Regions from separate parts of the Bacillus haimaensis genome, predicted to be linked through region 3. Evidence: a T-box and tRNA genes for the amino acid it is inferred to sense, from the RefSeq annotation. Region 3 holds a T-box; the other regions hold tRNA genes.
The links. A T-box is a leader RNA that pairs with one kind of tRNA and senses whether it is charged. The one in region 3 lies ahead of proS (proline--tRNA ligase), so its partner is inferred to be a tRNA-Pro.
Positions count from the first base shown of each region.

Region 1: it has a tRNA-Pro gene. The T-box ahead of proS (proline--tRNA ligase) is inferred to sense a tRNA for this amino acid. The anticodon was not compared.
Region 2: it has a tRNA-Pro gene. The T-box ahead of proS (proline--tRNA ligase) is inferred to sense a tRNA for this amino acid. The anticodon was not compared.

Region 1 is NZ_CP158164.1:444,857-455,101, reverse strand. Features, by position in the region: gene ABN702_RS02185 (glycogen/starch/alpha-glucan phosphorylase) at 1-340, opposite strand, end outside; gene glgA (glycogen synthase GlgA) at 330-1,781, opposite strand; gene ABN702_RS02175 (sugar phosphate nucleotidyltransferase) at 1,778-2,803, opposite strand; gene ABN702_RS02170 (glucose-1-phosphate adenylyltransferase) at 2,834-3,988, opposite strand; gene glgB (1,4-alpha-glucan branching protein GlgB) at 3,985-5,877, opposite strand; tRNA gene ABN702_RS02160 (tRNA-Glu) at 6,500-6,571, opposite strand; tRNA gene ABN702_RS02155 (tRNA-Ser) at 6,589-6,679, opposite strand; tRNA gene ABN702_RS02150 (tRNA-Asn) at 6,685-6,759, opposite strand; tRNA gene ABN702_RS02145 (tRNA-Ile) at 6,770-6,846, opposite strand; tRNA gene ABN702_RS02140 (tRNA-Gly) at 6,850-6,923, opposite strand; tRNA gene ABN702_RS02135 (tRNA-His) at 6,935-7,007, opposite strand; tRNA gene ABN702_RS02130 (tRNA-Thr) at 7,032-7,107, opposite strand; tRNA gene ABN702_RS02125 (tRNA-Phe) at 7,129-7,204, opposite strand; tRNA gene ABN702_RS02120 (tRNA-Asp) at 7,221-7,296, opposite strand; tRNA gene ABN702_RS02115 (tRNA-Met) at 7,300-7,376, opposite strand; tRNA gene ABN702_RS02110 (tRNA-Ser) at 7,422-7,514, opposite strand; tRNA gene ABN702_RS02105 (tRNA-Ile) at 7,530-7,606, opposite strand; tRNA gene ABN702_RS02100 (tRNA-Met) at 7,613-7,689, opposite strand; tRNA gene ABN702_RS02095 (tRNA-Ala) at 7,718-7,790, opposite strand; tRNA gene ABN702_RS02090 (tRNA-Pro) at 7,805-7,881, opposite strand; tRNA gene ABN702_RS02085 (tRNA-Arg) at 7,886-7,962, opposite strand; tRNA gene ABN702_RS02080 (tRNA-Leu) at 7,997-8,085, opposite strand; tRNA gene ABN702_RS02075 (tRNA-Gly) at 8,094-8,168, opposite strand; tRNA gene ABN702_RS02070 (tRNA-Leu) at 8,184-8,264, opposite strand; tRNA gene ABN702_RS02065 (tRNA-Lys) at 8,273-8,348, opposite strand; tRNA gene ABN702_RS02060 (tRNA-Thr) at 8,368-8,443, opposite strand; tRNA gene ABN702_RS02055 (tRNA-Val) at 8,509-8,584, opposite strand; rRNA gene rrf (5S ribosomal RNA) at 8,596-8,712, opposite strand; rRNA gene ABN702_RS02045 (23S ribosomal RNA) at 8,825-10,245, opposite strand, start outside.
Region 2 is NZ_CP158164.1:3,694,508-3,704,752, reverse strand. Features, by position in the region: gene ABN702_RS18825 (STAS domain-containing protein) at 1-119, shown strand, start outside; gene ABN702_RS18820 (anti-sigma regulatory factor) at 123-524, shown strand; gene ABN702_RS18815 (PP2C family protein-serine/threonine phosphatase) at 538-1,545, shown strand; gene ABN702_RS18810 (STAS domain-containing protein) at 1,622-1,930, shown strand; gene rsbW (anti-sigma B factor RsbW) at 1,953-2,429, shown strand; gene sigB (RNA polymerase sigma factor SigB) at 2,404-3,189, shown strand; gene ABN702_RS18795 (PP2C family serine/threonine-protein phosphatase) at 3,186-3,785, shown strand; gene ABN702_RS18790 (Tex family protein) at 4,045-6,228, shown strand; gene cmpA (cortex morphogenetic protein CmpA) at 6,279-6,389, opposite strand; partial or broken gene ABN702_RS18780 (SprT family protein) at 6,483-6,955, shown strand; tRNA gene ABN702_RS18775 (tRNA-Asn) at 7,157-7,231, shown strand; tRNA gene ABN702_RS18770 (tRNA-Ser) at 7,237-7,327, shown strand; tRNA gene ABN702_RS18765 (tRNA-Glu) at 7,338-7,409, shown strand; tRNA gene ABN702_RS18760 (tRNA-Val) at 7,459-7,534, shown strand; tRNA gene ABN702_RS18755 (tRNA-Gln) at 7,572-7,646, shown strand; tRNA gene ABN702_RS18750 (tRNA-Leu) at 7,672-7,755, shown strand; tRNA gene ABN702_RS18745 (tRNA-Leu) at 7,777-7,859, shown strand; tRNA gene ABN702_RS18740 (tRNA-Arg) at 7,960-8,036, shown strand; tRNA gene ABN702_RS18735 (tRNA-Pro) at 8,051-8,124, shown strand; tRNA gene ABN702_RS18730 (tRNA-Gly) at 8,136-8,209, shown strand; rRNA gene ABN702_RS18725 (16S ribosomal RNA) at 8,333-9,882, shown strand; rRNA gene ABN702_RS18720 (23S ribosomal RNA) at 10,175-10,245, shown strand, end outside.
Region 3 is NZ_CP158164.1:3,582,542-3,592,786, reverse strand. Features, by position in the region: partial or broken gene ABN702_RS18285 (nitrite/sulfite reductase) at 1-1,310, shown strand, start outside; gene ABN702_RS18280 (DUF3906 family protein) at 1,294-1,512, shown strand; gene cobA (uroporphyrinogen-III C-methyltransferase) at 1,516-2,292, shown strand; gene ABN702_RS18270 (sirohydrochlorin chelatase) at 2,311-3,066, shown strand; gene ABN702_RS18265 (NAD(P)-dependent oxidoreductase) at 3,047-3,673, shown strand; gene ABN702_RS18260 (hypothetical protein) at 3,699-4,172, opposite strand; gene ABN702_RS18255 (DinB family protein) at 4,221-4,673, opposite strand; gene ABN702_RS18250 (hypothetical protein) at 5,048-5,524, shown strand; gene ABN702_RS18245 (kanamycin nucleotidyltransferase C-terminal domain-containing protein) at 5,529-6,290, shown strand; T-box leader at 6,335-6,542, shown strand; gene proS (proline--tRNA ligase) at 6,585-8,015, shown strand; gene ABN702_RS18235 (ketopantoate reductase family protein) at 8,351-9,262, opposite strand; gene ABN702_RS18230 (serine hydrolase domain-containing protein) at 9,451-10,245, shown strand, end outside.

The sequences.
Region 1 (10,245 bases), 1.4 Mb from region 3:
TACCAAGACCTGCATCCGCTTCAATCTCCTCGATTGCTGACAGTTCAAGGCCAAGTTCCCTGAGCCCATCCTCAACCACTTGCTGGATTCCCAGATTCAATAGGTTGTTTCCAAGTAGCCTTCCCAAAAGAAATTCAATGGAAAGATAGTATACCTGCTTATCGTTGGCAGCACGATTACGTTCGTTTGTCGCAATCCAATCGGAGCTTATGTATTCGCGCACCATATTGCCGAGTGTATGATAATGATCTCGTGAAGTGGATTCCTGAAAGCTTTTTCCGTACATACTCTCAAGCTTTTTCAAAAAGGTTGCTTTAAACTTTTCCTTGTTAGAGAACATGTACTCCGCTCCTCGCAATCAATGTTGAATATAGCTGATTATATTTGAAAGCGGACTTGGCCCAGCTGTAGTCCCGCTCCATGGCTTCCTTCATGATACCGCCCCATACTTCCGGCTGCTGATAGATGGAGATGGCCCTTCTGATGGTATATAACATGTCATGGGCGTTGAAATTAGTAAAGCTGAAGCCATTCCCTTCAAGAGTGGATTCATCGTAGGAATGCACCGTATCATTTAATCCGCCCGTTTCACGTACAATCGGAATGGTCCCGTATCGCAAGGCAATCAATTGTCCCAATCCGCAAGGTTCAAACTGGGAAGGCATGAGGAACATATCAGCACCAGCGTATATCTGGTGAGCCAGTGCCTCATCGAATCCGATGAAGGTCCTTACTTTTTCAGGATAATGATGAGACAATTCACGGAAATAATTTTCGAACCTGTGATCTCCCGTTCCCAATACCACCACCTGAACATCATCCTCTAGCACTTCATGAAGGACTCTCGTCACCAGGTCCAACCCTTTTTGCTTGGTCAGGCGACTAACCATTGCGATGATGGGAATATCCTCTTTAACAGGCAATCCACATAGATTCTGGAGCGCCCGTTTGTTTATTTTCTTATCTTCAGGTTTGGATGCATGATAAGTGGCTGCGATATGCTCATCCGTTTCTGGATTATACATCTCATCATCGATTCCATTAATGATGCCAATCAGATCATCACCGCGGAAGCGCAGGACTCCATCGAGCTTCTCCCCAAAAAATGCGGTTTGGATTTCATCTTTATACGTCGGACTTACCGTTGTAATCAGTCCGGAAGAAACTAGCGCTGCCTTCATAAAATTCACATTTCCATAAAACTCAAGCTGGTCTGTTGAGAAGAACTGCTCTTCCACTCCCAATAGGTCCTTCAGGATATCCTGAGGAAAGACCCCCTGAAATTGCAGGTTATGAATAGTAAATACACTTTGAATATGCTCAAAGCGTGGATTTTTCCTGTATTCTATTTCAAGCAGGAAATTGACCATTCCCGTGTGCCAGTCATGGCAATGAATCACATCAGGAACAAAATCGATGGCCGTCATACTTTCCAGTACCGCCCGGCAGAAAAAGGAATAGCGCTCCCCATCGTCAAAATGGCCGTACAAGGAATCTCGCTTAAAGTAATACTCATTGTCAATGAAATAATAGGTGACATGATCCAGCACCAATTGTTCAATTCCACAGTATTGATGTCTCCAACCGACATCCACATAGGTGGTCTGGATTCGCTTCATTTTCTTTCTGTATGCTTCTGGGATCTGCCCATACTTCGGCAGAATGACCCTTACATCCGTACCAAGCTTTTTCAGTTCCTTAGGCAATGCTCCCGCAACATCGCCCAAGCCACCAGATTTTACAAACGGAACACATTCCGATACGACAAACAATACCTTCACGAATTCATCAGAGCTCCTTGTACTGTACCTTTTCTAACTAGATATGGAGAATCTTGTTTACCTGTTATTGCCGTGCCATCCTCTACCTTTACATCTTTGTCTAGAATGACAGAATCTAAAACACAATTCGATCCGATTACACCTTTTTGCATGACAATGCTATTTTTGATGACAGTCCCTTTGCCTACTTTCACACCTCGGAAAATGATACTATTTTCCACATGCCCTTCAATGATAGCACCATTGGCTATCATGCAGTTCTTAACAAAGGCATCCTTGCCATAGCTTGTCGGCGGTTCATCCTTGACTTTTGTAAGGATGGGCTGGTTCTTCATGAACACTTGCTGCCATACAGCAGGATTCAGCAGTTCTAAGCTATGCTTATAATAGCTTTCAATGGAATCTATGACAGCCGCATAACCAGTAAATTCATAGTTACAGACCTTATACCCGCTATTCATATCGTCTACTACATCCATTATGCTTCCATAGCCTGTTTTTTCATAGTTCATAAAAAGCTTTACCAGCAAATCCTTTTCTAAAATAAATATGTCCATGGACTCTTCCTGATGAAGAACATGTGTAATATCACAGCGGTTATTCAAATGGCGCTCTAGCATTACCTTGAAATTCATATTACAAACCGTATAGCTGTTTGAGATAACCACATACTTCTGCGTGCTTCTCAGAAAGAAATCTTCATTCTCCTTGAAATGCTGAAATGACCCTGTATTTCCGTCCACTTCCCCCACAGAGCTTGGGAAAAAGAACAAGCCGTCACGTTTACGGTCCAAATCCCATTGCTTGCCTGAACCCAGGTGATCCATCAATGAGCGATACTGAAATCGAGGAAAAATTGCTACACTTTGAATTTCCGAGTTTACCATATTGGATAAAACAAAATCGATCAGGCGATAACGGCCGCCAAACGGAACAGCAGCGATAGACCTCTTTAACGTAAGCTCCTTCATTTCTTCATTATGAATGGTCGCATCAATGATTCCGAGCATAGATTTATTCATGATTCTCATCCTTCCTTTGGCGTATTCTAATTATGATATAGAGAAAATCCCTTTTTCCATCATTTCTTCCGTGACCAAAATGATTTCATCTTCATTTTTTTCTGGGCATATGACAACTCCATCAGGGATCACAAGTCCGGAAGGTACGATTGCCTTATTGATATAGACATTTTCACCAATCACCGCATCTGGCATCAGGACAGAATTTTGAATAACGGAATTCTTCCCTACCTTCACTCCCTGGAAAAGGACAGAATGATCGATTTTCCCTTCGATGAAGCAGCCTTCATTGACAAGGGAATCATTTACATCCGCACATGGAGCAATATATTGAGGAGGCTGATTTGGGTTGACTGAATAAACACGCCAGTCATATTCAAACAAGTTCAACTCGCAATCCTCTTTTAATAGATCCATGTTGGCTTCCCATAAGCTTTTAACCGTTCCGACATCCTTCCAATAGCCTTCGAAAGGATAGGCTACCAATCTCTTATTCTCTTCAAGCAGCAAAGGAATGACATCCTTTCCGAAATCATGGCTGGAATCCGGGTTACGATCATCCATCTCCAAATATTCCTTCAGAACGGACCATTTGAAAATATAGATTCCCATGGATGCAAGATTGCTTTTCGGGTTGGCCGGCTTCTCGTCAAATTCCACTACTTCAAGCTTTTCATTCGTATTCATGATTCCAAAGCGGCTTGCTTCCTCCCATGGAACCTCCACTACTGATATGGAGACATCAGCATCCTTCTTAATATGATAATCCAGCATTTCTGCGTAGTTCATTTTATAAATATGGTCACCAGATAGGATAAGCACATATTCAGGCTCATATTGCTTTAAGTAGTTAAGGTTCTGAAAGATGGCACTTGCCGTTCCCGTATACCATTTCACACCGGAGGATTCCGTATATGGAGGTAAAACGGTCACTCCTCCATTTTTACGATCCAGGTCCCATGCACTTCCAATTCCTATATATGAATTTAATACAAGTGGCTGATATTGTGTCAAAACGCCAACCGTATGAATCCCGGAGTTGGTGCAGTTGCTTAATGCAAAATCAATGATCCGATATTTCCCACCGAACGGTACAGCAGGTTTTGCAAGTGTTTTAGTCAAGGAACTTAATCGGCTTCCTTTTCCTCCTGCCAGTAACATTGCTACACATTTATTCTTCATCATCTCCCATTACTCTCCCCTCGAATTTTCCTAGGACGCCACATGCTCACTCCATAGGGCGCAACATTGACCATCATATGAAACTCCTTGCCGTGATATGCACCTTCCTGCGCACTAATTACCTCCTCATTTCCGATACCTGTACCACCAATCTGTACGTGATCGGAATGGAAAACCTCTTCATAATCCGCTAAAAGTGGAACACCAATTTTATACTGTTCATAGGACGCTCCGGTAAAATTACATAAGACCACGAGTGTATCAGATTGCTTCTTTCCTTTTCGAACAAAGGAGAAAATGCTTTGTTCCCGATTATCTGCATCAATCCACTCAAATCCATCAGGTGAATGATCCAGTTCATATAAAGCCTTTTGACTCTGGTAGAAGGCAAGCAGATCTTTTACATATAGATTCATCTGCTGATGTGTTTCATACTCTTCCAGTAGGAACCAGTCGAGCTGCTCGAGGTCCTTCCATTCATCAAACTGGCCAAATTCACTTCCCATGTATAGCAGCTTTTTACCTGGATGGGCGACCAGAAAAGCATACAATAGCCTCAGCTGCTTGAACTTATCCTGGTATTCTCCTGGCATCTTATTCAATAAAGATTTCTTCCCATGGACTACTTCGTCATGGGAAAAAGGTAAAATGAAATTCTCTGAAAAGGCATAGACTATGGAAAAGGTGACCTTGTCATGCAAATGCTTCCTTTGCTCGGGAGGAGCCTCCATATAGCTAAGAATGTCATTCATCCAGCCCATATTCCATTTATAGTTAAAACCAAGTCCTCCAACAGATGTAGGGGAGGTAACCAATGGCCAATCCGTTGAATCCTCCGCGATCATCAGTGCACTGTAGTCGAATTCAAAAACCGCTTCATTCAGCTTTTTCAAGAATTCCTGTGCAAAAGGATTCGCATGGACTTCCTGCGTATTGGGCCAATACAGCATATTGGCAACAGCGTCTACCCTGAATCCATCCACATGGAAATGCTCCATCCAAAACATCGCATTGGAAATCAGAAAGCTTCTTACTTCAGGCTTCCCCAAATCGAAATTGGACGTTCCCCATACCTCATTTTCCCGATCATTGTAGGTTTGATACTCAAATGTTGGAGTTCCATCAAACATGGATAGCCCATGCGCATCCTTACAGAAGTGTCCAGGTACCCAATCCAGTATCACCCCGATATCCTCTTGATGACAGGCATCAATAAAAGCCATTAACTCACGTGGAGTGCCATAACGGCTCGTTGCAGCATAATAACCTGTCCCCTGATATCCCCAAGACCTGTCATAAGGATGCTCAATCAATGGCAAGAGCTCTATATGAGTAAATTTATGCTCTTTCACATAGGGAATCAATTCTTCTATTAGCTCCAAATAGGAGTATAGCTCTCCGTTCTCCTTCTTTTTCCATGAGCCCATATGTAATTCGTAAATGAACATCGGCTTCTCATACACTAGCTTTCTCTTTTTTCGTCTCCGCCAGTTTTGATCCTTCCACTTGTATCCTTCCAGGTCATAGACGATGGAAGCGGTCTTTGGACGGACCTCTGCATGAAATGCAAATGGATCAGACTTATGTAACACTTCCCCTTCTTTTGTCACTATTTCATATTTGTAAAGGTGGCCAGTTAGCTCTTCTGGCAATTGAATACTCCAGACACCCTCATTATTCAGTTTTTCTAATACGTATTCTTTTCCATTCCAGTCATTGAATGTACCAATCAGCCTAACCGCCTTTGCATGAGGTGCCCAGACTGTAAACCTGGTGCCGACAACCTTTTTCCGATGCTTTATTACATGTGCACCAAAAAGCTCATAGCTTTTATACAAGGTCCCTTCATGAAATAGGTGCAGCTGAAAATCAGTGGCGCTCGTTGCAATCAATATCGTCACCCTTTCGGAATAGTTTCAAAAAGATTATTGTTATACTTTACTATTCTCTTTTTTAACCCATTCTCCTTTTTACGACAAGGTCCAATCGCTAGACACGAAATTACAAAATTCACAATATTTTGCTATTTTGTCGAAAATACGCTGTTTTACGGAAACCGCTTCCATTACCATCCCTTCAGAGTTCTTGATATGACTGAATAAATGTAAAGGTTTACAATAAAGAAAATATGACAGGATATTCAATTGTTTTATAAGAGATTTTGTCGAAAAGTTTTTTACAGAAAAAGAAGGGTGAATGAATGTGGAAGCGGTTACATCTTAAAAGTTATATAAAAATAATAATATTATTATTTGAATTTGGGTTTTATTGGGTAGTATATGGGGTATAAAAATAAGTTAGAAGAAGTTTCTTTGGGGAATAAGGAGCAGCTAGTTTAGGAGGAATTTGATTGGACTGATATCGTTTATAATGAGAAAATCCGGGGATCAAAAAATAATATAAGATCAAATTATCATATTTTTTATTACGACGTAAAGAGAAGAAAGGCTTATTCAAACAAATTCGCAAAATAAAAAAAGCCATGATATTTATAAAAATACCACAACTTTTTGATGACCCGTACGGGATTCGAACCCGTGTTACCGCCGTGAAAGGGCGGTGTCTTAACCGCTTGACCAACGGGCCGCATGATTGAATTTTGATGGCGGAGAAGGAGGGATTTGAACCCTCGCGCCGCTTACACGACCTACACCCTTAGCAGGGGCGCCTCTTCAGCCACTTGAGTACTTCCCCGAATATGGCTCCACCAGTAGGATTCGAACCTACGACCCTTCGGTTAACAGCCGAATGCTCTACCGCTGAGCTATGGTGGAATAAATCATATGGTGGGCCTAAGTGGACTCGAACCACCGACCTCACGCTTATCAGGCGTGCGCTCTAACCAGCTGAGCTATAGGCCCATATGGAGCGGGTGATGGGAATCGAACCCACGACATCAGCTTGGAAGGCTGAGGTTTTACCATTAAACTACACCCGCAAAAAAAAAAGGGCGACTGATGGGAATCGAACCCACGAATGCCTGAACCACAATCAGGTGCGTTAACCACTTCGCCACAACCGCCATAATACTATTTTTTTGTAGAACTGGTGCCGGCGATAGGAGTCGAACCCACGACCTACTGATTACAAGTCAGTTGCTCTACCAACTGAGCTACACCGGCTAATGTTCATTAATATAAAAATGGTGGCTCGGGACGGAATCGAACCGCCGACACATGGATTTTCAGTCCATTGCTCTACCAACTGAGCTACCGAGCCACTATTAAGTTAAAAATGGCGGTCCCGACCGGGATCGAACCGGCGATCTCCTGCGTGACAGGCAGGCATGTTAACCGCTACACCACGGGACCATTTGGTTGCGGGGACAGGATTTGAACCTGCGACCTTCGGGTTATGAGCCCGACGAGCTACCGGACTGCTCCACCCCGCGACAATGTAAATACATATAAAATTCTCATCATTCTTATATATATAATGGAGGAGGAAGGGGGATTCGAACCCCCGCGGGTTTTGACGCCCCTGTCGGTTTTCAAGACCGATCCCTTCAGCCGGACTTGGGTATTCCTCCGAATATAAGAATTTCTGGTGGACCTTGTAGGACTCGAACCTACGACCGGACGGTTATGAGCCGTCTGCTCTAACCAGCTGAGCTAAAGGTCCTTTTTTTGGTAGCGGCGGAGGGAGTCGAACCCACGACCTCACGGGTATGAACCGTACGCTCTAGCCAGCTGAGCTACACCGCCAAAAAAGTGAAGTTTATATTTCTATAAGTGGAGCCTAGCGGGATCGAACCGCTGACCTCCTGCGTGCAAAGCAGGCGCTCTCCCAGCTGAGCTAAGGCCCCAAATGAAATCTTAATGGTCGGGAAGACAGGATTCGAACCTGCGACCCCTTGGTCCCAAACCAAGTGCTCTACCAAGCTGAGCTACTCCCCGTAAATGGCGCGCCCGAGAGGACTCGAACCCCTAACCTTTTGATCCGTAGTCAAACGCTCTATCCAATTGAGCTACGGGCGCTTATGAAAGTTATTTTGCTTCTGCGAAGAAAATCTGGTGCCGAGGACCGGAATCGAACCGGTACGGTAGTCACCTACCGCAGGATTTTAAGTCCTGTGCGTCTGCCAGTTCCGCCACCCCGGCAAGTCTGTTGGAGCGGAAGACGGGATTCGAACCCGCGACCCCCACCTTGGCAAGGTGGTGTTCTACCACTGAACTACTTCCGCGTTATAAAATTACAATGCGGGTGAAGGGACTCGAACCCCCACGTCAAAGACACTAGATCCTAAGTCTAGCGCGTCTGCCAATTCCGCCACACCCGCAAGATAAATGGTGTGCCATGAAGGACTCGAACCTTCGACCCTCTGATTAAAAGTCAGATGCTCTACCGACTGAGCTAATGGCACGTAAAATATTTAAGAAAAGTGGTGCCGGCGATAGGAGTCGAACCCACGACCTACTGATTACAAGTCAGTTGCTCTACCAACTGAGCTACACCGGCATGAAATGATGATTATTTTCACTGCGTGAAAAATGGTTGATTATTTTCACTACGTGAAAAAATCTTGGTGGAGGATGACGGGATCGAACCGCCGACCCTCTGCTTGTAAGGCAGATGCTCTCCCAGCTGAGCTAATCCTCCGAATATATATAGCCTGGCAACGTCCTACTCTCACAGGGGGACAGCCCCCAACTACCATTGGCGCTGAAGAGCTTAACTTCCGTGTTCGGTATGGGAACGGGTGTGACCTCTTCGCTATCGCCACCAGACTATTAATATTATATAAACTTTTGAAAGAAAATCAAGCATTATTTGCTATATTCCTTCAAAACTAGATAACGTTTTTCTTATCAAGATTCACAAGTGCCGTTCATTGTTTTTTGGGTTAAGTCCTCGATCGATTAGTATTCGTCAGCTCCACATGTCGCCATGCTTCCACCTCGAACCTATCTACCTGATCATCTTTCAGGGATCTTACTTACCGAAGTAAAAGGAAATCTCATCTTGAGGGGGGCTTCATGCTTAGATGCTTTCAGCACTTATCCCGTCCGCACGTAGCTACCCAGCTATGCCTTTGGCAAGACAACTGGTACACCAGCGGTGCGTCCATCCCGGTCCTCTCGTACTAAGGACAGCTCCTCTCAAATTTCCTGCGCCCACGACGGATAGGGACCGAACTGTCTCACGACGTTCTGAACCCAGCTCGCGTACCGCTTTAATGGGCGAACAGCCCAACCCTTGGGACCGACTACAGCCCCAGGATGCGATGAGCCGACATCGAGGTGCCAAACCTCCCCGTCGATGTGGACTCTTGGGGGAGATAAGCCTGTTATCCCCGGGGTAGCTTTTATCCGTTGAGCGATGGCCCTTCCATGCGGAACCACCGGATCACTAAGCCCGACTTTCGTCCCTGCTCGACTTGTAGGTCTCGCAGTCAAGCTCCCTTGTGCCTTTACACTCTGCGAATGATTTCCAACCATTCTGAGGGAACCTTTGGGCGCCTCCGTTACTCTTTAGGAGGCGACCGCCCCAGTCAAACTGCCCACCTGACACTGTCTCCCAGCCCGATAAGGGCTGCGGGTTAGAATTTCAATACAGCCAGGGTAGTATCCCACCGACGCCTCCACCGAAGCTAGCGCTCCGGCTTCTCAGGCTCCTACCTATCCTGTACAAGCTGTACCAAAATTCAATATCAGGCTACAGTAAAGCTCCACGGGGTCTTTCCGTCCTGTCGCGGGTAACCTGCATCTTCACAGGTACTATAATTTCACCGAGTCTCTGGTTGAGACAGTGCCCAGATCGTTACGCCTTTCGTGCGGGTCGGAACTTACCCGACAAGGAATTTCGCTACCTTAGGACCGTTATAGTTACGGCCGCCGTTTACTGGGGCTTCGGTTCAAAGCTTCGCTTGCGCTAACCTCTCCCCTTAACCTTCCAGCACCGGGCAGGCGTCAGCCCCTATACTTCGCCTTACGGCTTCGCAGAGACCTGTGTTTTTGCTAAACAGTCGCCTGGGCCTATTCACTGCGGCTCTCTCGGGCTTTAACACCCTAACAGAGCACCCCTTCTCCCGAAGTTACGGGGTCATTTTGCCGAGTTCCTTAACCAGAGTTCTCTCGCTCACCTTAGGATTCTCTCCTCGCCTACCTGTGTCGGTTTGCGGTACGGGCACCATACTCCTCGCTAGAGGCTTTTCTTGGCAGTGTGAAATCAGGAACTTCGGTACTATATTTCCCTCGCTGTCACAGCTCAGCCTTATAGGAGAAGCGGATTTGCCTACTTCTCAGCCTTGCTGCTTAGAC
Region 2 (10,245 bases), 110 kb from region 3:
GAATTCAACCGGCTGTTGCCATTACATTAGTTGAACTCGGAATTCAACTTGACGAAGTTTTCACAGCGTTGGATTTAGAAAAAGGTCTGGAGAAATTACAACAGGAATTGGGGGAGTAAAAGATGACTGTCCAATCCTGTGTAAAAATAAGGAATGAGTGGGACATTGTAGCTGCCAGACAAATGGGTAGGAATGTTGCCAAGGATCTAGGCTTCGGTACTGTGGACCAAGCTAGAATCACCACAGCTATATCCGAATTGGCGCGGAACATTTATTTGTATGCAGGCACAGGTCAAATATGCATCGAAGAAATGAATGAATACGGAAAGATAGGCCTTAGGGTCATCGCGACGGATGATGGTCCCGGAATTGCCGATATAAGACAAGTGATGGAAGACGGTTTTTCGACGTCAGGGGGACTTGGAGCGGGTTTGCCAGGGGTAAAGCGTCTGATGGATTCGTTTTCGATTGACTCTGAATCCGGTCAAGGAACAACAATCAATGCAGTAAAGTGGGTTCGTTAAGGGGGGATAACCCGTGAATTTTGAGGAGATAGAATCACAATATAAAGAAATATTATCAGCCTATCTAAACAGGCAATCAGAGGAAGCTTTATACAAGGGGCAGGAGTTCAGCCGCAAGCTTTTGGCGGAAAAGGTCTCCCCTGAAGAGATAATCAGTGTGCATAAGGCGATGCTGCAAGATCTGTCCCCGGATATACCGGACGATATTCTGCATTCACTCGATGTGCTGCTAGAAGTGATGATCGGATACGGGATAGCGTACCGTGAGCACCAGAGCCTTCGTCATCGGCAACAGGAGATACAGACGGAAATCGAGATAGCTGTCAATGTTCAACAGACATTGCTGGAAACAAAGATCCCGCAGACGGATGCTGTCGAAATTGGAGCGATCAGTGTACCCGCTAAAATGATGAGTGGAGACTATTACCACTTTGTGCATAATGAAAATGACTCGTTCAGTGTAGCGATAGCCGATGTAATCGGAAAGGGCATTCCTGCTGCCATGTGTATGTCGATGATCAAATATGCGATGGACAGCTTGCCTGATACGAGGGTTGCCCCAAGCTTTGTGCTTGGCAATTTAAATAGAGTAGTAGAGCAGAATGTGGATGCCAGTATGTTCATCACGATGTTCTATGGCATGTATGACCTGACAAAGCATCTATTTTCTTTTGCGTCCGCCGGTCATGAACCACCGTTATACTATGACTCTGCTGCAGACAGTTTTTTTGAGCTTGATGCCAGGGGGTTGGTGCTCGGAATAGATCGCCATGCCACCTACGAACAATACGAAAAGCAGATAGGGATAAATGATTTGGTCATCCTCTTCAGCGATGGTGTAACGGAATGCCGTACGGAAGAAGGCTTTATCGAGGTTGATAAAATCATAGATCTGATCAGGTCCTATATACATCTGCCTCCTCAAGCGATCGTGGAGCTGGTTTACCGGGACTTGGAAAAGATACAGGATTTCCAACTGAGGGATGACTTTACTTTAATAATATTAAAAAGAAATGTTTAGAAGTTTGTAAAGCGGGTATTTAGTATTGAGATGACCAAAAATGGAATTCTAATTCATGTTTGAGGTGACGATGTAAATGAATATGGAAATTCAAATAAAAGAAGAATTAAACCAAACGATCGTTGTATTAGAAGGAGAAATCGATGCCTACACTGCTCCAAAGGTGAAGGAAAAGGTTGCCCCGATGCTGGAGGGCTTCAGTGGAGAAATCGTTTTTGACTTATCGAATGTTAATTATATGGACAGTACAGGTTTAGGAATGTTTGTCGGATTTTTTAAAACAGTAAAAGCAAACAATGGGATCTTCCGTCTGATCGGACTTTCCGATCGTCTTAAAAGGCTGTTTGATATTACTGGTTTAGCAGGAATAATGGAAATTAAATAAGTTCACTAAAGGTGGGGGAACAATGAACCGGGCTTATGATTATATAGAAATGGCTTTTCCGGCTAAGGCTGAATATGTAGGAGTTATCCGTCTTACTTTATCTGGAATAGCTAATCGTATGGGATTTTCCTACGATGAAATCGAAGATATCAAGATCGCTCTCAGTGAAGCGTGTACCAACGCTGTGGAGCATGCCTATAAGCAGGATGAAGAAGGGAATATCAGATTAGGTTTTGGAATCTACAAGGACCGTCTGGAACTTGTGGTAGCGGATAACGGGAAAAGCTTTGACTTCGAAAAAGTCAGAGAGGAGCTTGGACCTTATTCCGAATCACAACCCGTAGAAACTTTGCCTGAAGGAGGGTTAGGATTATTCTTAATCCAAACGCTGATGGATGATGTGAAAGTACACAGTAATCAGGGCGTTACAGTCTTCATGACAAAGTATGTACAAGGAGAGCAGGTGGAAAGGGATGCAGAAACAATCTCCGTCCAATAAATTGGATGTTAATATGCTATTGGAGCGGTACCAACAGGAAAACTGTGAAGTATCGCAGTTGCAATTAGTCGAGCATTATACTGCACTTGTTGAATCCATCGCTCGTAAGTATTCGAGAGGCAAATCCTTTCATGAAGATCTTTCCCAAGTGGGGATGATTGGATTGCTGGGTGCCATGAAGCGTTTTGACCCAAGCTTTGGAAGAAGCTTTGAGGCATTCGCTGTTCCAACTATTATCGGTGAAATCAAACGATTCCTAAGAGATAAAACGTGGAGTGTCCATGTTCCTCGCAGAATCAAAGAGATTGGCCCGAAAATAAAATCGGCAGTAGAAGAGCTGACAAATGAGCTTCAGCGTTCTCCGAAAGTGTATGAAATTGCCGATTATCTAGAGGTTACAGAGGAAGAAGTATTGGAAGCGATGGAGATGAGCCAGAATTATCAAGCACTTTCCGTCGATAACGCAATAGAAGCTGATTCTGATGGAAGCACCGTCACGATCCTTGATATTGTCGGTAACAAAGACAGTGGTTTTGAACAGGTGGATCAACAGATGCTTCTGCAAAAAATATTCCATGTACTCTCCGAAAGAGAAAAGCAGATCATTGAGTGCACCTTCTTTCATAATATGAGCCAGAAGGAAACCGGTGAGAAGCTGGGTATTTCACAGATGCATGTATCAAGACTGCAAAGAAAAGCCTTAACAAAATTGAAACAAGCATTTTTAGCGGATAACACTAGTACGGAGATCTTTTCATGATTGAACAGTTCCAACATGAAAAAGTGAACGTGAATGCCTATCAGAATCCCAAAAACGGAATGTACTTTTGTGGTGATAGCTACTATGTGAACGCTACAGATGATTACTTTATATGTGTCGTAGCTGATGGCTTAGGTAGTGGGGAATTTGCACATGATGCTTCGCAAGCGGTAATCTCCGCTGCCAAAGCCCATGAAAAAGAAGACGTTACAGAGATAATGAAAGCTTGTAACGAAGCTATGAAAAATAAGCGTGGAGCTGCAGTATCTGTCTTTAAAGTAAACTACAACAAACAAGAGGTTGTTTACAGCTGCGTTGGTAATATCCGTTTTTTCCTTTACCCTCCGTCAGAAAAGCTTATTTATCCTCTTCCGGTCAAAGGCTACTTATCTGGAAAACCTCAAAATGTGAAAACTCATCGATTTCCTTTTTCGTCAAAAATGAAGTTCTTTGTATACTCGGATGGTTTGAATATTCCATCTGTACGCAAATACATCAAGGATATTCCATCTGCCACTTCCCTGCTGGAAATTGCAGCAGTCTATACAACGGATGGCATGGACGATGTAACCATCATATCAGGTGAAATTCAATAATGTTTATGCTTTTGACTAACGACAAATGTTGTTAGTCTTTTCTTTTTCCCTTGAAGTGCATGTTCAAAAAGGAGGATAAAAAGAGCAAAGAAGTTCGAGGAAGCGAAGTCTCGAGCACCGCAGCGTATATTTGGGATACGTGAGGAGCGGAGAGGCAAGCTGACGAAGAAATTCGAAGCTATTTTTACCGGACTTTTTGAACATCCTCTTGAAACTTTGATAAAATGGAAGTGGGATTTAACGTAGGGAGGCAAAAATAGTGGAATGGAATCAAAAAAACGAACAGCTACTCAATCAACTTGCAAAAGACGTTGAGGTTACTAAATCACAAGCGAAAAAAGTGATCTCACTATTAGAAGAAGGGAATACGGTTCCTTTTATCGCCAGATATCGAAAAGAGCAAACCGGCTCACTTGATGAAGTCCAAATACGGGCAGTCATGGAAAAGTGGCAATACATACAGAATCTTGAAAATAGAAAAGAAGAGGTTATCCGACTGATCGACGAACAAGGCAAACTGACAGAAGAACTTCGCAGCAGTTTAATGAAAGCCTCGAAGCTTCAACAGGTGGAAGACCTTTATCGACCATACAAACAAAAGCGCCGTACAAAAGCGACCATTGCAAAGGAAAAGGGCTTGGAACCATATGCATTATGGCTAATGAGCTTTCCCTCTGCACCATCACTCGAGGAAAAGGCACAGGAGTTCCTGTCTGGGGAAAAAGAAGTATCCACTGTGGAGGAAGTGTTGGAAGGTGCAAAGGATATCATTGCGGAAATGGTCTCGGATGAAGCGGTTTATCGCCAATACATCCGTGACCTGACCTTTAGGCAGGGCCGAATCGTGTCGGTAGTCAAGTCTGAAGAGAAAGATGAAAAACAAGTCTTTGCGATGTATTACGAATATGAAGAACCGATTAATAAAGTACTGCCACACAGAGTACTTGCTGTAAACCGTGGGGAAAAAGAGGATGTCCTACGCGTCTCCGTTAAGGCGCCTGCAGAAAGAGTTCTTTCTTATTTAAACAAACAGGTGATTAAAAGAGAACATTCTCTCGTCGCATCATTAATAAAAGAGGCAGTCGAGGACAGCTATAAGCGCTTGATCGAACCTGCCATAGAACGGGAACTGAGAAAAGAACTGACCGAAAAGGCGGAAGAGCAGGCAATACATATCTTCTCAGAAAACCTGCGGAATCTTTTGCTCCAGCCACCTTTGAAGGGCAGAGTTGTGCTTGGTGTAGATCCCGCCTATCGTACCGGGTGTAAACTTGCCGCAGTGGATGAAACTGGAAAGGTTCTTACTATTGGAGTTATCTATCCTCATGCCCCAGTCAATAAACGGAAAGAGGCAATTCAGAAACTATTGGATGTCCTGCAGACCTATAACATCGAGGTGGTTGCGATAGGGAACGGGACCGCTTCAAGGGAAACGGAACAATTGATTGCAGAAGTTATCCAGCAATCAGGAAAAAGCATATCCTACCTGATCGTAAATGAGGCCGGTGCAAGCGTCTACTCTGCCTCTGATCTTGCACGGGAGGAGTTCCCTGACCTTCAAGTAGAAGAAAGAAGTGCTGTTTCCATTGCCCGCCGTCTACAGGACCCATTAGCGGAACTGGTGAAAATCGATCCGAAATCAGTGGGTGTCGGGCAGTACCAGCATGACGTTGCCCAAAAACGATTGGCTGAATCCCTAAACTTCGTGGTCGAAACAGTAGTAAACCAAGTAGGCGTAAATGTTAACACCGCATCATCCTCCCTTTTGCAGTATGTGGCAGGATTATCGAAAACGGTGGCCAACAACATTATCAAAAAGAGGGATGAGCAAGGGAAGTTCAGCAGTCGTTCAGAATTGAAAGGGATTCCAAGACTTGGAGCCAAAACCTATGAACAGTGTATCGGCTTCCTGCGTATCATCGACGGTAAGCAGCCGTTAGATAGAACAGATATCCACCCCGAAACCTATCCGGATGTAAAAAAGCTCTTAAAGCAATTAGGAGTTTCTGAAAAGGAAATCGGGACCGAGAAGCTGCAGCTAGCTTTGAAGAATGTTGATGTCCAAATGTTATCAGCAGACTTGAGCATCGGTGACATTACGCTACAGGACATTATAGAGTCCCTGATCCGCCCGGAGCGTGATCCGCGAGATAATATGCCGACACCTCTATTGAAGAAGGATGTCCTGCAGCTTGAAGATCTGAAAAAAGGGATGGAACTCGAAGGAACCGTCCGTAACGTCGTGGACTTCGGCGCTTTCGTTGATATCGGAGTCAAACAGGATGGACTTGTCCACATCTCAAAACTCAGCAACCGCTTTGTTAAGCATCCGCTCGATGTCGTCTCAGTAGGAGATATCGTAACAGTCTGGGTGGACGGTGTTGAGGTGAACAAGGGAAGAGTCTCCCTCACCATGCTTGCCCCTGAAAAGCAGGAGGTCTAAATAATGAAAAAGAAATGCCGCCCCTTATCCCAGGAGCGGCATTTCTTTTTCTATCCGTTCTTTTTATGATAAAAAAACCAACATTGATTCAGCATCTTAATCTGATATCTGTCTTTTTCCAAGTAGGCGCGTTGCATCTGTTTTTTAAACCAAGAGGGCATAAGGCTTACCTCCTTAAATTTAAATACTTTTCCTTTATGTATAAGTAGTTTATGCAGTATACTTGTGTTGGTTCAAAGGAAAGGAAGATACACATGGATGACAAACATCTGCAAACCCTGATTGAAGAAACCTCCTTAAAATACTTCAACCTCCCATTTATCCATAGAGCTTCTTTCAACCCGCGTCTTAAGACGACCGGGGAAGGTACCTGACATCTTCAGGCGATATCGAAATAAATAAACGATACTACGATGCCCTAGGAATGGATGAGTTGATCGGTATCATCAAGCATGAACTTTGCCACTATCACCTTCATCAAAGAGGGATGGGGTATAAGCACCGAGACCAGGACTTCAGGATTCTCCTGAAAAAGGTAGGGGCGCCTCGCTTCTGTACACCGATAGAAGCCCCATCCAATAAACCGAAAAACTATCGCTATTATGAATGTGTACAATGCCAGCAAGTATATAAACGGGTAAGAAGAGTTAATATAGTGAAGTACCGTTGCGGGAAATGCAGAGGAAGGTTAAAAGAAGTCACAGACCGTATTGACAGAAAGGATTAACCTGTGCTATTTTATTAAAGTCGCTATTTTACGAAGCGTACAAAATGTTATAATCATATATCTTTTTCTGTTTTAAAAAGGCTTGACATTTTAAGACAAGCTTATTAAAATAAAGGAAGTCGCCTATTTGAAAGAATAGCGATTTGTTAATGGTTTTTGTACCGTAGGGTGCAACGTTCGTAAAACTATTTCATGTACCGTTCCACCATAGCTCAGCGGTAGAGCATTCGGCTGTTAACCGAAGGGTCGTAGGTTCGAATCCTACTGGTGGAGCCATATTCGGGGAAGTACTCAAGTGGCTGAAGAGGCGCCCCTGCTAAGGGTGTAGGTCGTGTAAGCGGCGCGAGGGTTCAAATCCCTCCTTCTCCGCCATAATATTTCAGGCCCGTTGGTCAAGCGGTTAAGACACCGCCCTTTCACGGCGGTAACACGGGTTCGAATCCCGTACGGGTCACTACTAAGTGGGATGCAAAACTGCATGTTTTGCTTCCCATTTCTATCCTGGAGGATTAGCTCAGCTGGGAGAGCACCTGCCTTACAAGCAGGGGGTCGGCGGTTCGATCCCGTCATCCTCCACCAGAGGAACTTATTCCTTTTTAAATAAACATCTATTCGATGGGCTATAGCCAAGCGGTAAGGCATCGCACTTTGACTGCGACATGCGTTGGTTCGAATCCAGCTAGCCCAGCCATCTTTATTTTTTGTACTAACACCTTGCGGGTGTGGCGGAATTGGCAGACGCGCTAGACTTAGGATCTAGTGTCATTGACGTGGGGGTTCGAGTCCCTTCACCCGCACCATATTTTTTCAGCCTTATATATGCGGTCGTGGCGGAATGGCAGACGCGCTAGGTTGAGGGCCTAGTGGGGGCAACCCCGTGGAAGTTCGACTCTTCTCGGCCGCATCGAAATAACTTTTCGAAAAAAGTGTTGACATTGAATGCTGCACTTGGTATGATAGTTAAGTCGCCATTGAGCGGCTAACGAAAATTACAACTAAATTTAGCGCCCGTAGCTCAATTGGATAGAGCGTTTGACTACGGATCAAAAGGTTAGGGGTTCGAGTCCTCTCGGGCGCGCCAACATATAAATTAAACGGGGAGTAGCTCAGCTTGGTAGAGCACTTGGTTTGGGACCAAGGGGTCGCAGGTTCGAATCCTGTCTTCCCGATTTTGTTTTTAGCGGGTGTAGTTTAATGGTAAAACCTCAGCCTTCCAAGCTGATGTCGTGGGTTCGATTCCCATCACCCGCTCCAAAATGATTTAATGATCTTTGAAAACTAAACAAAACAACAGCGTCCACGTTAATCTTATAGAGATTAACAAAGAACGAAAAAGAAACATAAGCTAGTCAACATTTGAGCATAAGCTCAAACTCTTTATTGGAGAGTTTGATCCTGGCTCAGGATGAACGCTGGCGGCGTGCCTAATACATGCAAGTCGAGCGGACTTACAAAAGCTTGCTTTTGTAAGTCAGCGGCGGACGGGTGAGTAACACGTGGGCAACCTGCCCTTGAGACTGGGATAACTTCGGGAAACCGGAGCTAATACCGGATAATATAAGGAACCTCCTGGTTCCTTATTGAAAGATGGTTTCGGCTATCACTTAAGGATGGGCCCGCGGCGCATTAGCTAGTTGGTGAGGTAACGGCTCACCAAGGCGACGATGCGTAGCCGACCTGAGAGGGTGATCGGCCACACTGGGACTGAGACACGGCCCAGACTCCTACGGGAGGCAGCAGTAGGGAATCTTCCACAATGGACGAAAGTCTGATGGAGCAACGCCGCGTGAGTGATGAAGGCCTTCGGGTCGTAAAGCTCTGTTGTTAGGGAAGAACAAGTGCGAGAGTAACTGCTCGCACCTTGACGGTACCTAACCAGAAAGCCACGGCTAACTACGTGCCAGCAGCCGCGGTAATACGTAGGTGGCAAGCGTTATCCGGAATTATTGGGCGTAAAGCGCGCGCAGGTGGTTTCTTAAGTCTGATGTGAAAGCCCACGGCTCAACCGTGGAGGGTCATTGGAAACTGGGGAACTTGAGTGCAGAAGAGGAAAGTGGAATTCCAAGTGTAGCGGTGAAATGCGTAGAGATTTGGAGGAACACCAGTGGCGAAGGCGACTTTCTGGTCTGTAACTGACACTGAGGCGCGAAAGCGTGGGGAGCAAACAGGATTAGATACCCTGGTAGTCCACGCCGTAAACGATGAGTGCTAAGTGTTAGAGGGTTTCCGCCCTTTAGTGCTGCAGCTAACGCATTAAGCACTCCGCCTGGGGAGTACGGTCGCAAGACTGAAACTCAAAGGAATTGACGGGGGCCCGCACAAGCGGTGGAGCATGTGGTTTAATTCGAAGCAACGCGAAGAACCTTACCAGGTCTTGACATCCTCTGACAACCCTAGAGATAGGGCTTTCCCCTTCGGGGGACAGAGTGACAGGTGGTGCATGGTTGTCGTCAGCTCGTGTCGTGAGATGTTGGGTTAAGTCCCGCAACGAGCGCAACCCTTGATCTTAGTTGCCAGCATTAGGTTGGGCACTCTAAGGTGACTGCCGGTGACAAACCGGAGGAAGGTGGGGATGACGTCAAATCATCATGCCCCTTATGACCTGGGCTACACACGTGCTACAATGGACGGTACAAAGGGCAGCAAAACCGCGAGGTCGAGCCAATCCCATAAAACCGTTCTCAGTTCGGATTGCAGGCTGCAACTCGCCTGCATGAAGCCGGAATCGCTAGTAATCGCGGATCAGCATGCCGCGGTGAATACGTTCCCGGGCCTTGTACACACCGCCCGTCACACCACGAGAGTTTGTAACACCCGAAGTCGGTGGGGTAACCTTTTGGAGCCAGCCGCCTAAGGTGGGACAGATGATTGGGGTGAAGTCGTAACAAGGTAGCCGTATCGGAAGGTGCGGCTGGATCACCTCCTTTCTAAGGAATATGACGCTGTTTGTTTTGTTTAGTTTTGAGAGAGCATTCTCTCAAAAAAATATGCGCTTGCGTCTGCAAGTGAATTCAAGAAGTTGGATTCCTCAGCGCATGGCAGCATGAAGTAACGCTCTGAATCATCGCATGAAGTGATGTAAATCAGTAGCCATGTTCCTTGAAAACTAGATAACGTTAAGTAATATCAAGATACATTCACAAGTATCGTTCATCTTAGTAATTTTCTTTTAAGATATCATCGCTGATATCGAAAAAACATGACAATTAGTTTGTCAACGGTTAAGTTATTAAGGGCGCACGGTGGATGCCTTGGCACTAGGAGCCGATGAAGGACGGGACTAACACCGA
Region 3 (10,245 bases):
TTCCATTGGCTGGAGATTGAACAGATTCCGGATATTTTCAATCGTCTGGAAGCGGTTGGGCTTTCAAGTGCGGGGGCGTGCGGCGATATCACGCGAACAATTGTCGGAAATCCGATCACAGGCCTTGATCCGGATGAGCTGTTTGACACGAGCGCCATTGTAAAAGAGGTCTATGACTTCTTTCAGAAAAATGAGGATTTCTCGAACCTTCCTCGAAAATACAAAATGTCGATCAGCGCGAACAAAAAGAATGCTTCGAACGCGGAAATAAACTGTGTTTCTTTTACACCGGCAACAAAGGTGATAGATGGGGTGGAGAAGATAGGCTTCCATTTGAAAGTGGGTGGCGGGTTATCTTCGAGACCTTTCCTGGCAGAAACGATTGATGTGTTTGTGGAACCGGAGCGGACGCTTGAAGTCGCAATTGCAGTTACGACGATATTCCGAGATTTCGGCTACCGGGAGAAGCGCCATCTCGCCCGCTTGAAATTCCTTGTCGCGGATTGGGGGCGGAAAAGTTCAAGGAAAAGCTACTGGAATACACAGGTCCACTTCCTTCCAAGGGCGTGGAGCCAAAGGAAGAATGGAATGCTGGCTATTTCTACGGAGTCCAGGATCAGAAGCAGGGAGGATTGAAGTTCCTCGGTTTCAATGTACCGGTTGGACGTCTCGATGCCGATGAGGTGTTCGAACTCGCGAGGATCTCTGGAAAATATGGAAATGGGGAGATCCGTACCTGCAACTCACAGAATCTGATTATTCCGAATATTCCTATTGGAAACGTGGAGGCACTGCTGAAGGAGCCGATTTTCGAGCGCATTTCCATCAATCCGAATTCCTTCATCGGTCATGCAGTGTCATGCACGGGAATTGAATATTGCAATCTGGCTTTAGTGGAAACGAAGGAACGGATGCGCCTTATCGCCGAGGAACTGGATGCACGGATCAGCCTTGATGTGCCGATCCGCATGCATATGGTTGGCTGCCCGAATTCCTGCGGCCAGCGCCAGATTGCCGATATCGGTCTGCAGGGGATGAAGCTACGCAATGAAAAGAAGGAAATGGTCGAAGCCTATGAAATCTATGTGGGAGGCACCTTGAATAAAGGCGGCAAGTTCAATGAAAAGCTGAAGGGGAAGGTTGCTGCTGAGGATTTGACGGATGTGCTCGAGGAGCTGCTGCTCTACTTCCTGGCCGAGAAGGATATAGGGGAGTCTTTCTTCGACTTCGTGGGACGGGTCGGAGTACCTGCCCTGCAGCATGTACTCGATACTATTTTAGGAAAAGAAATCGATGGCATATCTGTATAGATTTGATGTAGCCCTCGAAGCAAAGGAAATCGTATCCGTTATTTTTGCAGAGAATGATGAAGCGGCATTTCAGCATCTGGATGTCGAACTGGAGAAGTTTTATCTGAAAGGACCAAGAGTAAAGGAAATTATTTTACGAGAGAAAAAGCGCCTGGGAAAAAAGAGCGGCTATATTTTAGATCCAGAGGAGAAAGGGTGGTAGCGCATGACAGGAAAGGTATTTTTAGTTGGTGCAGGACCTGGGGATCCCGATTTGATAACGGTGAAGGGGCTGCGCTGCCTCGAGCAGGCCGATGTCATCCTGTACGACCGTCTCGTGAATCCTGAACTATTAAACTATGCAAAAAAGGAAGCCCAGCTTGTCTACTGCGGAAAACTACCACACTACCACACGATGAAGCAGGAGACGATCAATCACTTTCTTGTCAAATATGCAAAGAAGGGGCTGCAGGTCGTTCGATTAAAAGGTGGAGACCCTTTCGTGTTCGGCCGCGGAGGCGAGGAAGCGGAGGAGTGCGCGAGGAATGATGTGCCGTTCGAAGTGGTACCGGGAATCACAGCCGGTATCGGGGCTGCAGCCTACGCAGGAATTCCAGTCACCCACCGGACGCTAAGCAAAAGCTTTGCCTTTGTGACGGGTCATCAGGCGGGTGATAAGGAGGCTGAGCACCAATGGGCAAATCTTGCGCATGCGGTGGATACGATCTGCGTCTACATGGGCGTTTCCCAACTGCCGAACATCGTCCGTCACCTCCAGGAGAACGGGAAGTCCCCGAAAACACCGATTGCACTTGTGCATTGGGGTACGTTGAATGAGCAGCGGACAGTTGTCGGCACACTCGTAAACATAGAACGCAAGGTGAAGGAAGCCAGCATCAGCAACCCAAGCATGATTGTCATTGGGGAAGTGGTGAAGCTTCACGAAAGATTACACTGGTTTGAGGAGGAGGTTGTCCCTCACCTGCCGGTAGTGCATGGATAGAAGGGAGGAGCATCCACTGTGTCGAAAGCGATTCTGTACATTGGACATGGAACCCGTTCCAAACATGGAGCGGAGGAAGCGAAGGGATTTTTACAGAAGGTAATGGAGAAGGTGAGTGTTCCCATTCAGGAAATCAGTTTTCTAGAGCTGGCCGAACCGTTTATCGCGCAAGGGTTTGAACACTGTGTGGCAAGGGGTGCGACGGAAATCACGGTTGTCCCTATCTTTCTTTTAACCGCCGGGCATATAAAAGAGGATATCCCGGAAGCGTTAGCGCCTTTGCGTGAAAAATTCCCCGAAGTGAACGTGCGGCTTGCAGAAGCATTCGGGGTGCAGGACAGGATCGTCAAGGGAATATGTGAACTTGTGAGAACGAAAGCCGGGGAAGTGAAGGCTGCCGACTCCCTTCTGCTGGTGGGGAGAGGAAGCAGTGATTCTGCCATCCATGAAGCCTTTGTCTTGATAAAAGAAGCTATTGGCAAAAGACTTGGAATCTCGCGGGTGGAGGTTTGTTATTTGGCTGCGACCACACCATTGTTCGCAGCAGGAATCGAGGAGATCAGCAAAGTAGCCGACGGCAGAGTCATCGTGGTTCCGTATTTGCTTTTTGCCGGGTTATTGCTGAATGAAGTGACCCGTGAGGTGAAAAAGAGACGGCGTGCCGGACAGGATATCGTGTTGATCGAGCCGCTTAGCCGTCATCAGGCTATCCAGGATATAGTAGTGGAACGGGCGTCAGGAAAGGGGGCGGAATATGCAGCCGCTAGTCATTGATTTGAGAGGAAAGATGGTAGTGATAGCAGGTGGAGGCAGAATTGCTGCGCGAAAGGCAAAGGTGCTGGATGCGGAGCTGGCCGATATCACCTTTATTGCGCCTGGATTTTCAGAAGAGGTACTGGAACTTTCCGTTTTAAAAGGATATAAACTTGTAGAACGGGGTGCTTTGGCTTCTGATTTTGCTGAAGCATTTCTTGTCATTCTGGCAACGAATAACCGGGAGGTGAACGCGGAATTGGTTCGTACACTGCCTCCTTCACAGCTCGTTTGTGTGGTGGATGAATCGGGAGAAGGAAATGTTACCTTTCCTGCAACGGTGAGGCGCGGCCATCTGCAAGTGGCGGTCACCTCCAATGGTGCCAGTCCCAAGCTGACCCGCAAGCTGAAAAGGGAACTGGAGGAGCAGTTTGATTTTTCATGGATTTCCTATACGGAGTTTCTTGCTGAATTTCGGAGGCTTGTGAAGCTGCTGCCTTTGACCTTTGAGGAAAAGGGGGAGTTGCTGTGGGAGGTATTGGAGGAGAAATATCGATTGGATGTAGAAGTGCGAGAGGAAAAGCTTGCCGAATTGGAGCTGCTTTCTGGGAGAGTGATAGGCGGGTAGGGGAGGGACGGTGGTCCCGCCCCGGCTACTCAAGCTCGATGACATAGGTATATGAAATTTCCCCATTTTCCCATTCTGCCAATACTTCATAAATGTACCGGCCCTTTTCAGTTGGGGTGCGAAATTTTCCTTCCTGCAATTCTATTTCTTTTTCGCGGTCCTGCTTATTCCAGAGGTAGACTTTAAATGTAGGATCGCCGACAAGCTTAAAGGACATTTCCGTGTCAGGCGGAGCCGTAATCGCTTCAACGTTTTCTGCTATCTGATTGGGAGAAGCCGCATCTGTCTGCGTAACCTCCGTGGTTAATCCCTTTTTCACTTCCCAAGAGTAATTCCCTTTTTCTAATTTTTTCTCTTCACCGTCAATCACCACATACCCCTGTTCATCAGGAGGGTATATTTTATTCCCGGCCGCATCTGTTTCTCCTGTTTTTCCACAGCCTGCTAATGCGAGTAGTAATAAAAGAAAGAATGCAGGCAAAATAAATCTTGATCTCATAGGTAATCCCCCTTTTATAACACTAGACGGCAACAGGCAGAAAAAGTTTCAAAGGATGGCTTTGATCTGGTCAGCGTGATGGTCATCATGCTTGGCCAGGTCTGTAAAATAATCCGATAGCTTAAGAGTAGTGGCACCAATTGTAATCTCCTGCTCCCAATAGAGCTCCTCGATTTGCTCTATCTCCTCCAATAGCTGCCTTCTGGTAGAAAGAAATCGGCGGAGGGTCACCTGACTATCTTCCATTCTCGCATCCTTTGCCCCGAGTTCGTTTACGACCTTCGGATTTGGTGCTGTTGGTAATGTTTCGCCAGTCAGAAAATAAGGTATTCTTTTATGTAGGACAAATTCATCCCATGGAATCAGATGGCCGATCACTTCTGCGACGGTCCATTTTTCATGTGAAATTGGAGCTCTCCATTGGGACTCAGAGAGGTCGCCGAGTGTTTGTACCCAGTTCATGAATTTTTGATGGTGCTGGATGATTTGTGCTTTGGTCATGTGCAGTCCCTACTTTCGTTTTCAGATTAGAGGAATGCCTTGCCTCCCTACTATTCTAGTTATACGGAACTATAAATGTAAAGTTTCAAAAAATCTGAAAATAGGGAAGCTATCCCTCTCCATTTTCAGGAAATTATGTTAAGATTTTAACCGAGCGCATCTTTTTAAGGCTCTTTTCGTAAAGTTTGTTGCTTTTGTCCGTAGAAAATCGGCTTTTGGATTTTTTACAGCATTTTTCCCTTTATCATTCTAAGAAAATTAATCTATGACAAGGGAAAAGAGCACGATAGCAAGTAATATTACGTGTTTACATTGGATACGTCAATAACAACAATGTATGCGAAAACAGCATTATTGAAAAAGGAGGCAATCTGATGAGTGCCGGAAAATGTAAGGGCTTAATTTTTTCTGTCCTGCTAGCCTTCCTACTGGGTGCTTGCAGTGCAGATCCGCAAACGAGCGAGCCTATGGAGGTAAGCCTTAACGAAATGACCTTCTCAATGGAAGGGGATGAGGAGCTAGGCCATCAGCTTATGACATATGATATCACCTTGACCCATAGTAAAGGGCTTGCGATAAATGTAGACAGCATCGAACCGTTGATTGCCGGTTGGATTGAAGAAAGAATGCTAGACCACGAGATAGTTGAGTTGGAGAAATTGGAAGGCAACAACCTAAGAATAAAAGGCACGGTTATGTTTGATTCTAATGAACTATCAAAAGAAGAAATGCAGGAATTGGCTAGTCAGGATGAATCCGTTCAAGGGATCCTGTTTCAAACGGTAGCGGGAGCAAGCTATCAGGCCGTGAAAATAGGGACGAAGACAGAATTGATTGAGATTGGGGATTAGGAGCATGCTGGCATACCCTTCACCAACAACGAGGGAAGAGAAGATGAACATGATCCGGACTATTACAGATCGATTGATGGAAAGATTCGGGGAGGATATCATAGCGGTCGGTGTCTACGGCTCCACTGCCTATAAAAAAGAGGGCCTTTATTCCGATATCGAGATGCACGTGGTGACAAAGGACGGCGTATCGATTCCGGGTCATGAATTCATTTACGGCAAGTTCAAGCTGGAGCTCAGCTGCCGTGAAAAGAGCAAGCTGTTTGAACGGGCAAGAAGGATGGATGATGGTTGGTCCATCTGGGCAGGATCATTCGTCAATGTTCTAGCTATCCATGATCCAGAGGGGATTTTTGCTGAGTTGAAGGAAGTACCGTTTCAGGCATCGGAGGAATCGGTGCGGGACATGATGCGGACATTCATGATTTGGGAACCGTATGAAACGATGGGCAAAATCAGGAACAATTTTGAAAACGGGAATTCTAGCTATATTCCGCTTGGTGCAAAGGACCTGGCCTGGCAGACCGCAAAATTGATCGGGCTGGCCAACCGTACATACTACACGACAAGGGCTCGGACCTATGAGGAGTCACTGGATTTGAAGTCAAAGCCAGGCGGATATCGGGAGCTTGTGGAGTTTCTTGAAGTCGGGGATCTTCGTGAAAAAGAAACCCTCTATAAGCTATGTGAAAATTTATGGACTGGCCTGAATGCCTGGTTTGATGAAATGGGCATCGACTATCGAACGCACGAGCTCCCTTTTTAAGAATATTGACAATACATACCAAACTGGATATAATCTTTTCAAATATGAAAACGTGGAAGAGGATTAGTAGGATGGTCGCGTCTATTTAGAGAGGGTGCTGATTGGTGAAAGGCGCCTATAGATGTTCATTCGAACCTGCCTCGGAGTTCTGTGTCGGATTGATTGAAGATGCAGCGGTTCAAAACCGTTACCATGGAAGAGTGTAAAGCGATGCTTTGAATGAGGGTGGTACCGCCAGAAATGGTCCCTTATACGAGCGTGGCTTTTTTTATTTTGATAAAAGAGGTGTTTGCGATGAGCAAGAAGTTTGTAGAGAGAATTACCGGTATGGATGAGGATTTCGCGCAGTGGTATACCGATGTCGTGACGAAGGCGGAGCTTGTGGATTATTCGAGTGTGCGCGGCTCGATGATCATCCGTCCCTATGGCTATGCGCTATGGGAAAATATCAGGAATGAACTGGACCGCCGCATCAAGGAAACAGGCCATGAGAATGTATACATGCCGCTCTTCATTCCGGAGAGCCTGCTGCAAAAAGAGAAGGACCATATTGAAGGCTTTGCACCGGAAGTGGCTTGGGTGACACATGGCGGCGATGAGAAGCTTGCAGAGCGTCTGGTCGTGCGCCCGACCTCTGAGGTGCTTTTCGGGGAGCACTACAAAAATATCATCCATTCCTACCGCGACCTGCCGAAGCTGTACAATCAGTGGGCGAACGTGGTGCGTTGGGAGAAAACGACTCGACCATTTCTTCGTACACTAGAGTTCCTGTGGCAGGAGGGGCATACTTGCCATGAGACAGATGAGCTTGCACAGGAAGAAACGGTGAAAATGCTCGAAGTGTATGCCGAGATCTGCGAAAAGTTCCTCGCGATCCCGGTCGTGAAGGGCCAGAAAACGGAGAAGGAAAAGTTTGCTGGAGCGAAGCATACGTACACAATTGAAAGTTTGATGCATGACGGAAAGGCGCTGCAGTCCGCGACGTCCCATCATCTTGGTGATGGTTTTGCGAGGGCTTTCGGCATCCAATTCCTTGACCGAGAAGGCAAGCAGCAGTATGTACAGCAGACTTCATGGGGCTTTACCACGCGCATCATCGGTGCCATGATCATGGTCCACGGCGATGACCGGGGCTTGGTCGTTCCACCGAGAATAGCTCCAACACAGCTGATGATTGTTCCGATTGCCCAGCATAAAGAGGGAGTGCTTGATTTTGCCTTCGACTTGAAGGAGCGTCTGGCTGCACAGTTTCGCGTCGGCATTGATGCTAGCGACAAGAAGCCTGGCTGGAAATTCAATGAGTACGAAATGAAAGGAATTCCACTTCGCTTAGAAGCTGGACCTCGTGATATCGAGCAGAACCAGGTCGTGCTCGTGCGCCGTGATACGGGTGAGAAGCTGACGGTATCGGTGGACGGATTGGAATCGACCATTGCTTCGGTGCTAGAGGATATCCAAGCGAGCCTGCTGGAAAAAGCAAGACAGCATCGCGAGGACAAAACGAGCGTGGCGGTAACCTTTGACGAGTTCAAGACACAGCTCGAGGAAAAGGCCGGCTTCATCAAAGCAATGTGGTGCGGCGAGCAGAGTTGCGAGGAAAAGATCAAGGAAGAAACAAGTGCAACATCGCGCTGCATGCCGTTTGAGCAGGAGAGCTTGGCAGATGAGTGTGTGTGCTGCGGTGCGAAAGCGAAGCATATGGTGTATTGGGCGAAGGCTTACTAGGTTTAACTTAATGCATGGGAAAGAGGGAAGCGAACTCCAGCACAATTTTGTGAGGGGGTTCGCTTTTTGATTGGAATACGTTTTTGGGAAATTATAGGTCTGGTTAAAAACTTTTCCATTTTTTGTATTTTGGATCGATTATTGCACGGTTTGGACCGATAATGACAGGTTTCGGATCAATTATCCTCTCCAACGGATCGATTTGGTCCATTTTCCGCTCGATCACCCACACTTTTGGATCGATTAACCAATATCAGCCTCTAACTAAGACCGGCAATTACCTATTTTCATAAAAGAAGGGTGCCCCTGTCCCACAGGAAGCACCATTCAAACCGTTATTGTCCTTCATAAATACGCAAATTGGCGTAGATTTTCTCCAAAGTCGGTACGGAAATCTCTTTGTCTGCCGCTAGCCCAAGCAGATACCCGAAAAAGTGGTCCGCTTCAACCGGTAATCCTTTTTCCATGTCACGCTGCATGGAGGATTTCATGCCGGCTTCGATGCTGTGGAGTTTGTCCCAGTTCAGTTCCACGATATTTTCCGCAATCGGTGCATCCACACTGCGCATCACGGCTGCCACTTCATGCAAGGTATCTTTTATGATAGCAGCTCCCAGGTAATCTTCCCTGATAGGGCCTATCGGTGAGCGGAACAAGGTCGTCGCACCTGCCAAAGTAGCGATAAACAGATACTTATGCCACATATCCCGGTTGATATTATCAGATAGGACAAAATTGCTCTTCGTACCGCCAAACACCTCTGCAAGCTTCAACACCCGTTCGGTCCGCTCGCCGTTGCGTTCCCCGAAAACGAGATCATGGATGCCGCTCGTCTGCACGATGCTGCCCTCTGAATCCAGCGTCGATTCCACAAAGCACAAGCCGCCGAGGACATTCTTTTCATCAAAGGCAGTAACCAGCTTTTCCACATGCGATATCCCGTTCAACAACGGAACGATCATCGTTCCAGGCCCGACATACGGTTTGAAATCTTCCACTGCCGCCTCCATGTGATAAGCCTTCATGGATAATAAAATGACGTCATAGGCTTCCACCTGTTGACCGCTTGTAAGGAGAGAAGGCTGCAACACTGCATCCCCATGTACACTTTTGACAACCAGGCCGGTCGCCTCCAACTGCCTTTTCCGCTTCTCCCTTACCAAAAAAGTCACGTCTTCGCCTTTTTCCAACAGCCTGCCGCCAAAGTAGCCGCCGACCGCGCCTGCACCAACAACAAGTATTTTCATAGAGAGTTCCCCCTTTGACATTCTATATTTTCTATTGTATCAGGTAATGGGAGGAACTGTTGCAGATAAGGTTCGGAATATTTGGTATGTTGGTAGAGAAGAATGAAATCGCTTATGAATAATATGGTAATATTGTTAGTGAGTCCCTAACCACTTGCCATTGAACAAACAATAGGATGTGTGTGTGAATGAAGATAAATAGTGTAATAGAGGAAAAAGCCAGAGAGATTGATTTTTCTGGTGTTGTATGGATCCAGGAAAAAAATGAAGTTTTGTATAGATCTGCCCTTGGATATGCCAACCGGTCTGATAGATTGCCAAATAAGGTGGAGACCAGATTCGGGATTGCTTCGGGCTGCAAGCTTTTTACAGCCATCGCGATAGGTCGGCTTGTTCAGGAGGGGAAGCTGGCATTCGAGACGAAAATCAGTGAAGTGCTGACGTCCAATGACTTTCCTCATTTTGATAAGGGGATTACGGTACATCACCTGTTAACTCATACATCGGGAATACCGGATTATTTTGACGAAGAAGTAATGGAGGATTATGAGGATCTGTGGAAAAACAGGCCCATGTATCAGATAAAGCAATTGGAAGATTTTTTGCCAATGTTCCAGCAGGGTAAAATGATGTTCCTGCCTGGTGAAAGATTCCATTACAATAATGCCGGATTTGTATTATTGGGAATGTTGGTTGAACACGTCACCGGTGAAAGCTTTACACATTATGTGGAGAAGAATATATTTCTCCCTTGCGAAATGAAGGGCTCAGGATATTTCTCCTTCGACCAGTTACCTGACGATACTGCGACAGGCTATATAGATAACGAAGATGGAACCTGGAGAAGTAATATCTATTCCATACCTATAAAAGGTGGGGCGGATGGCGGGGCTTATATATCAGCACCTGATATGGCGAAGCTTTGGACAGCCTTGATGGAGCGGAAATTATTGAATGTAGAAATCACAAGCCAACTCCTCACT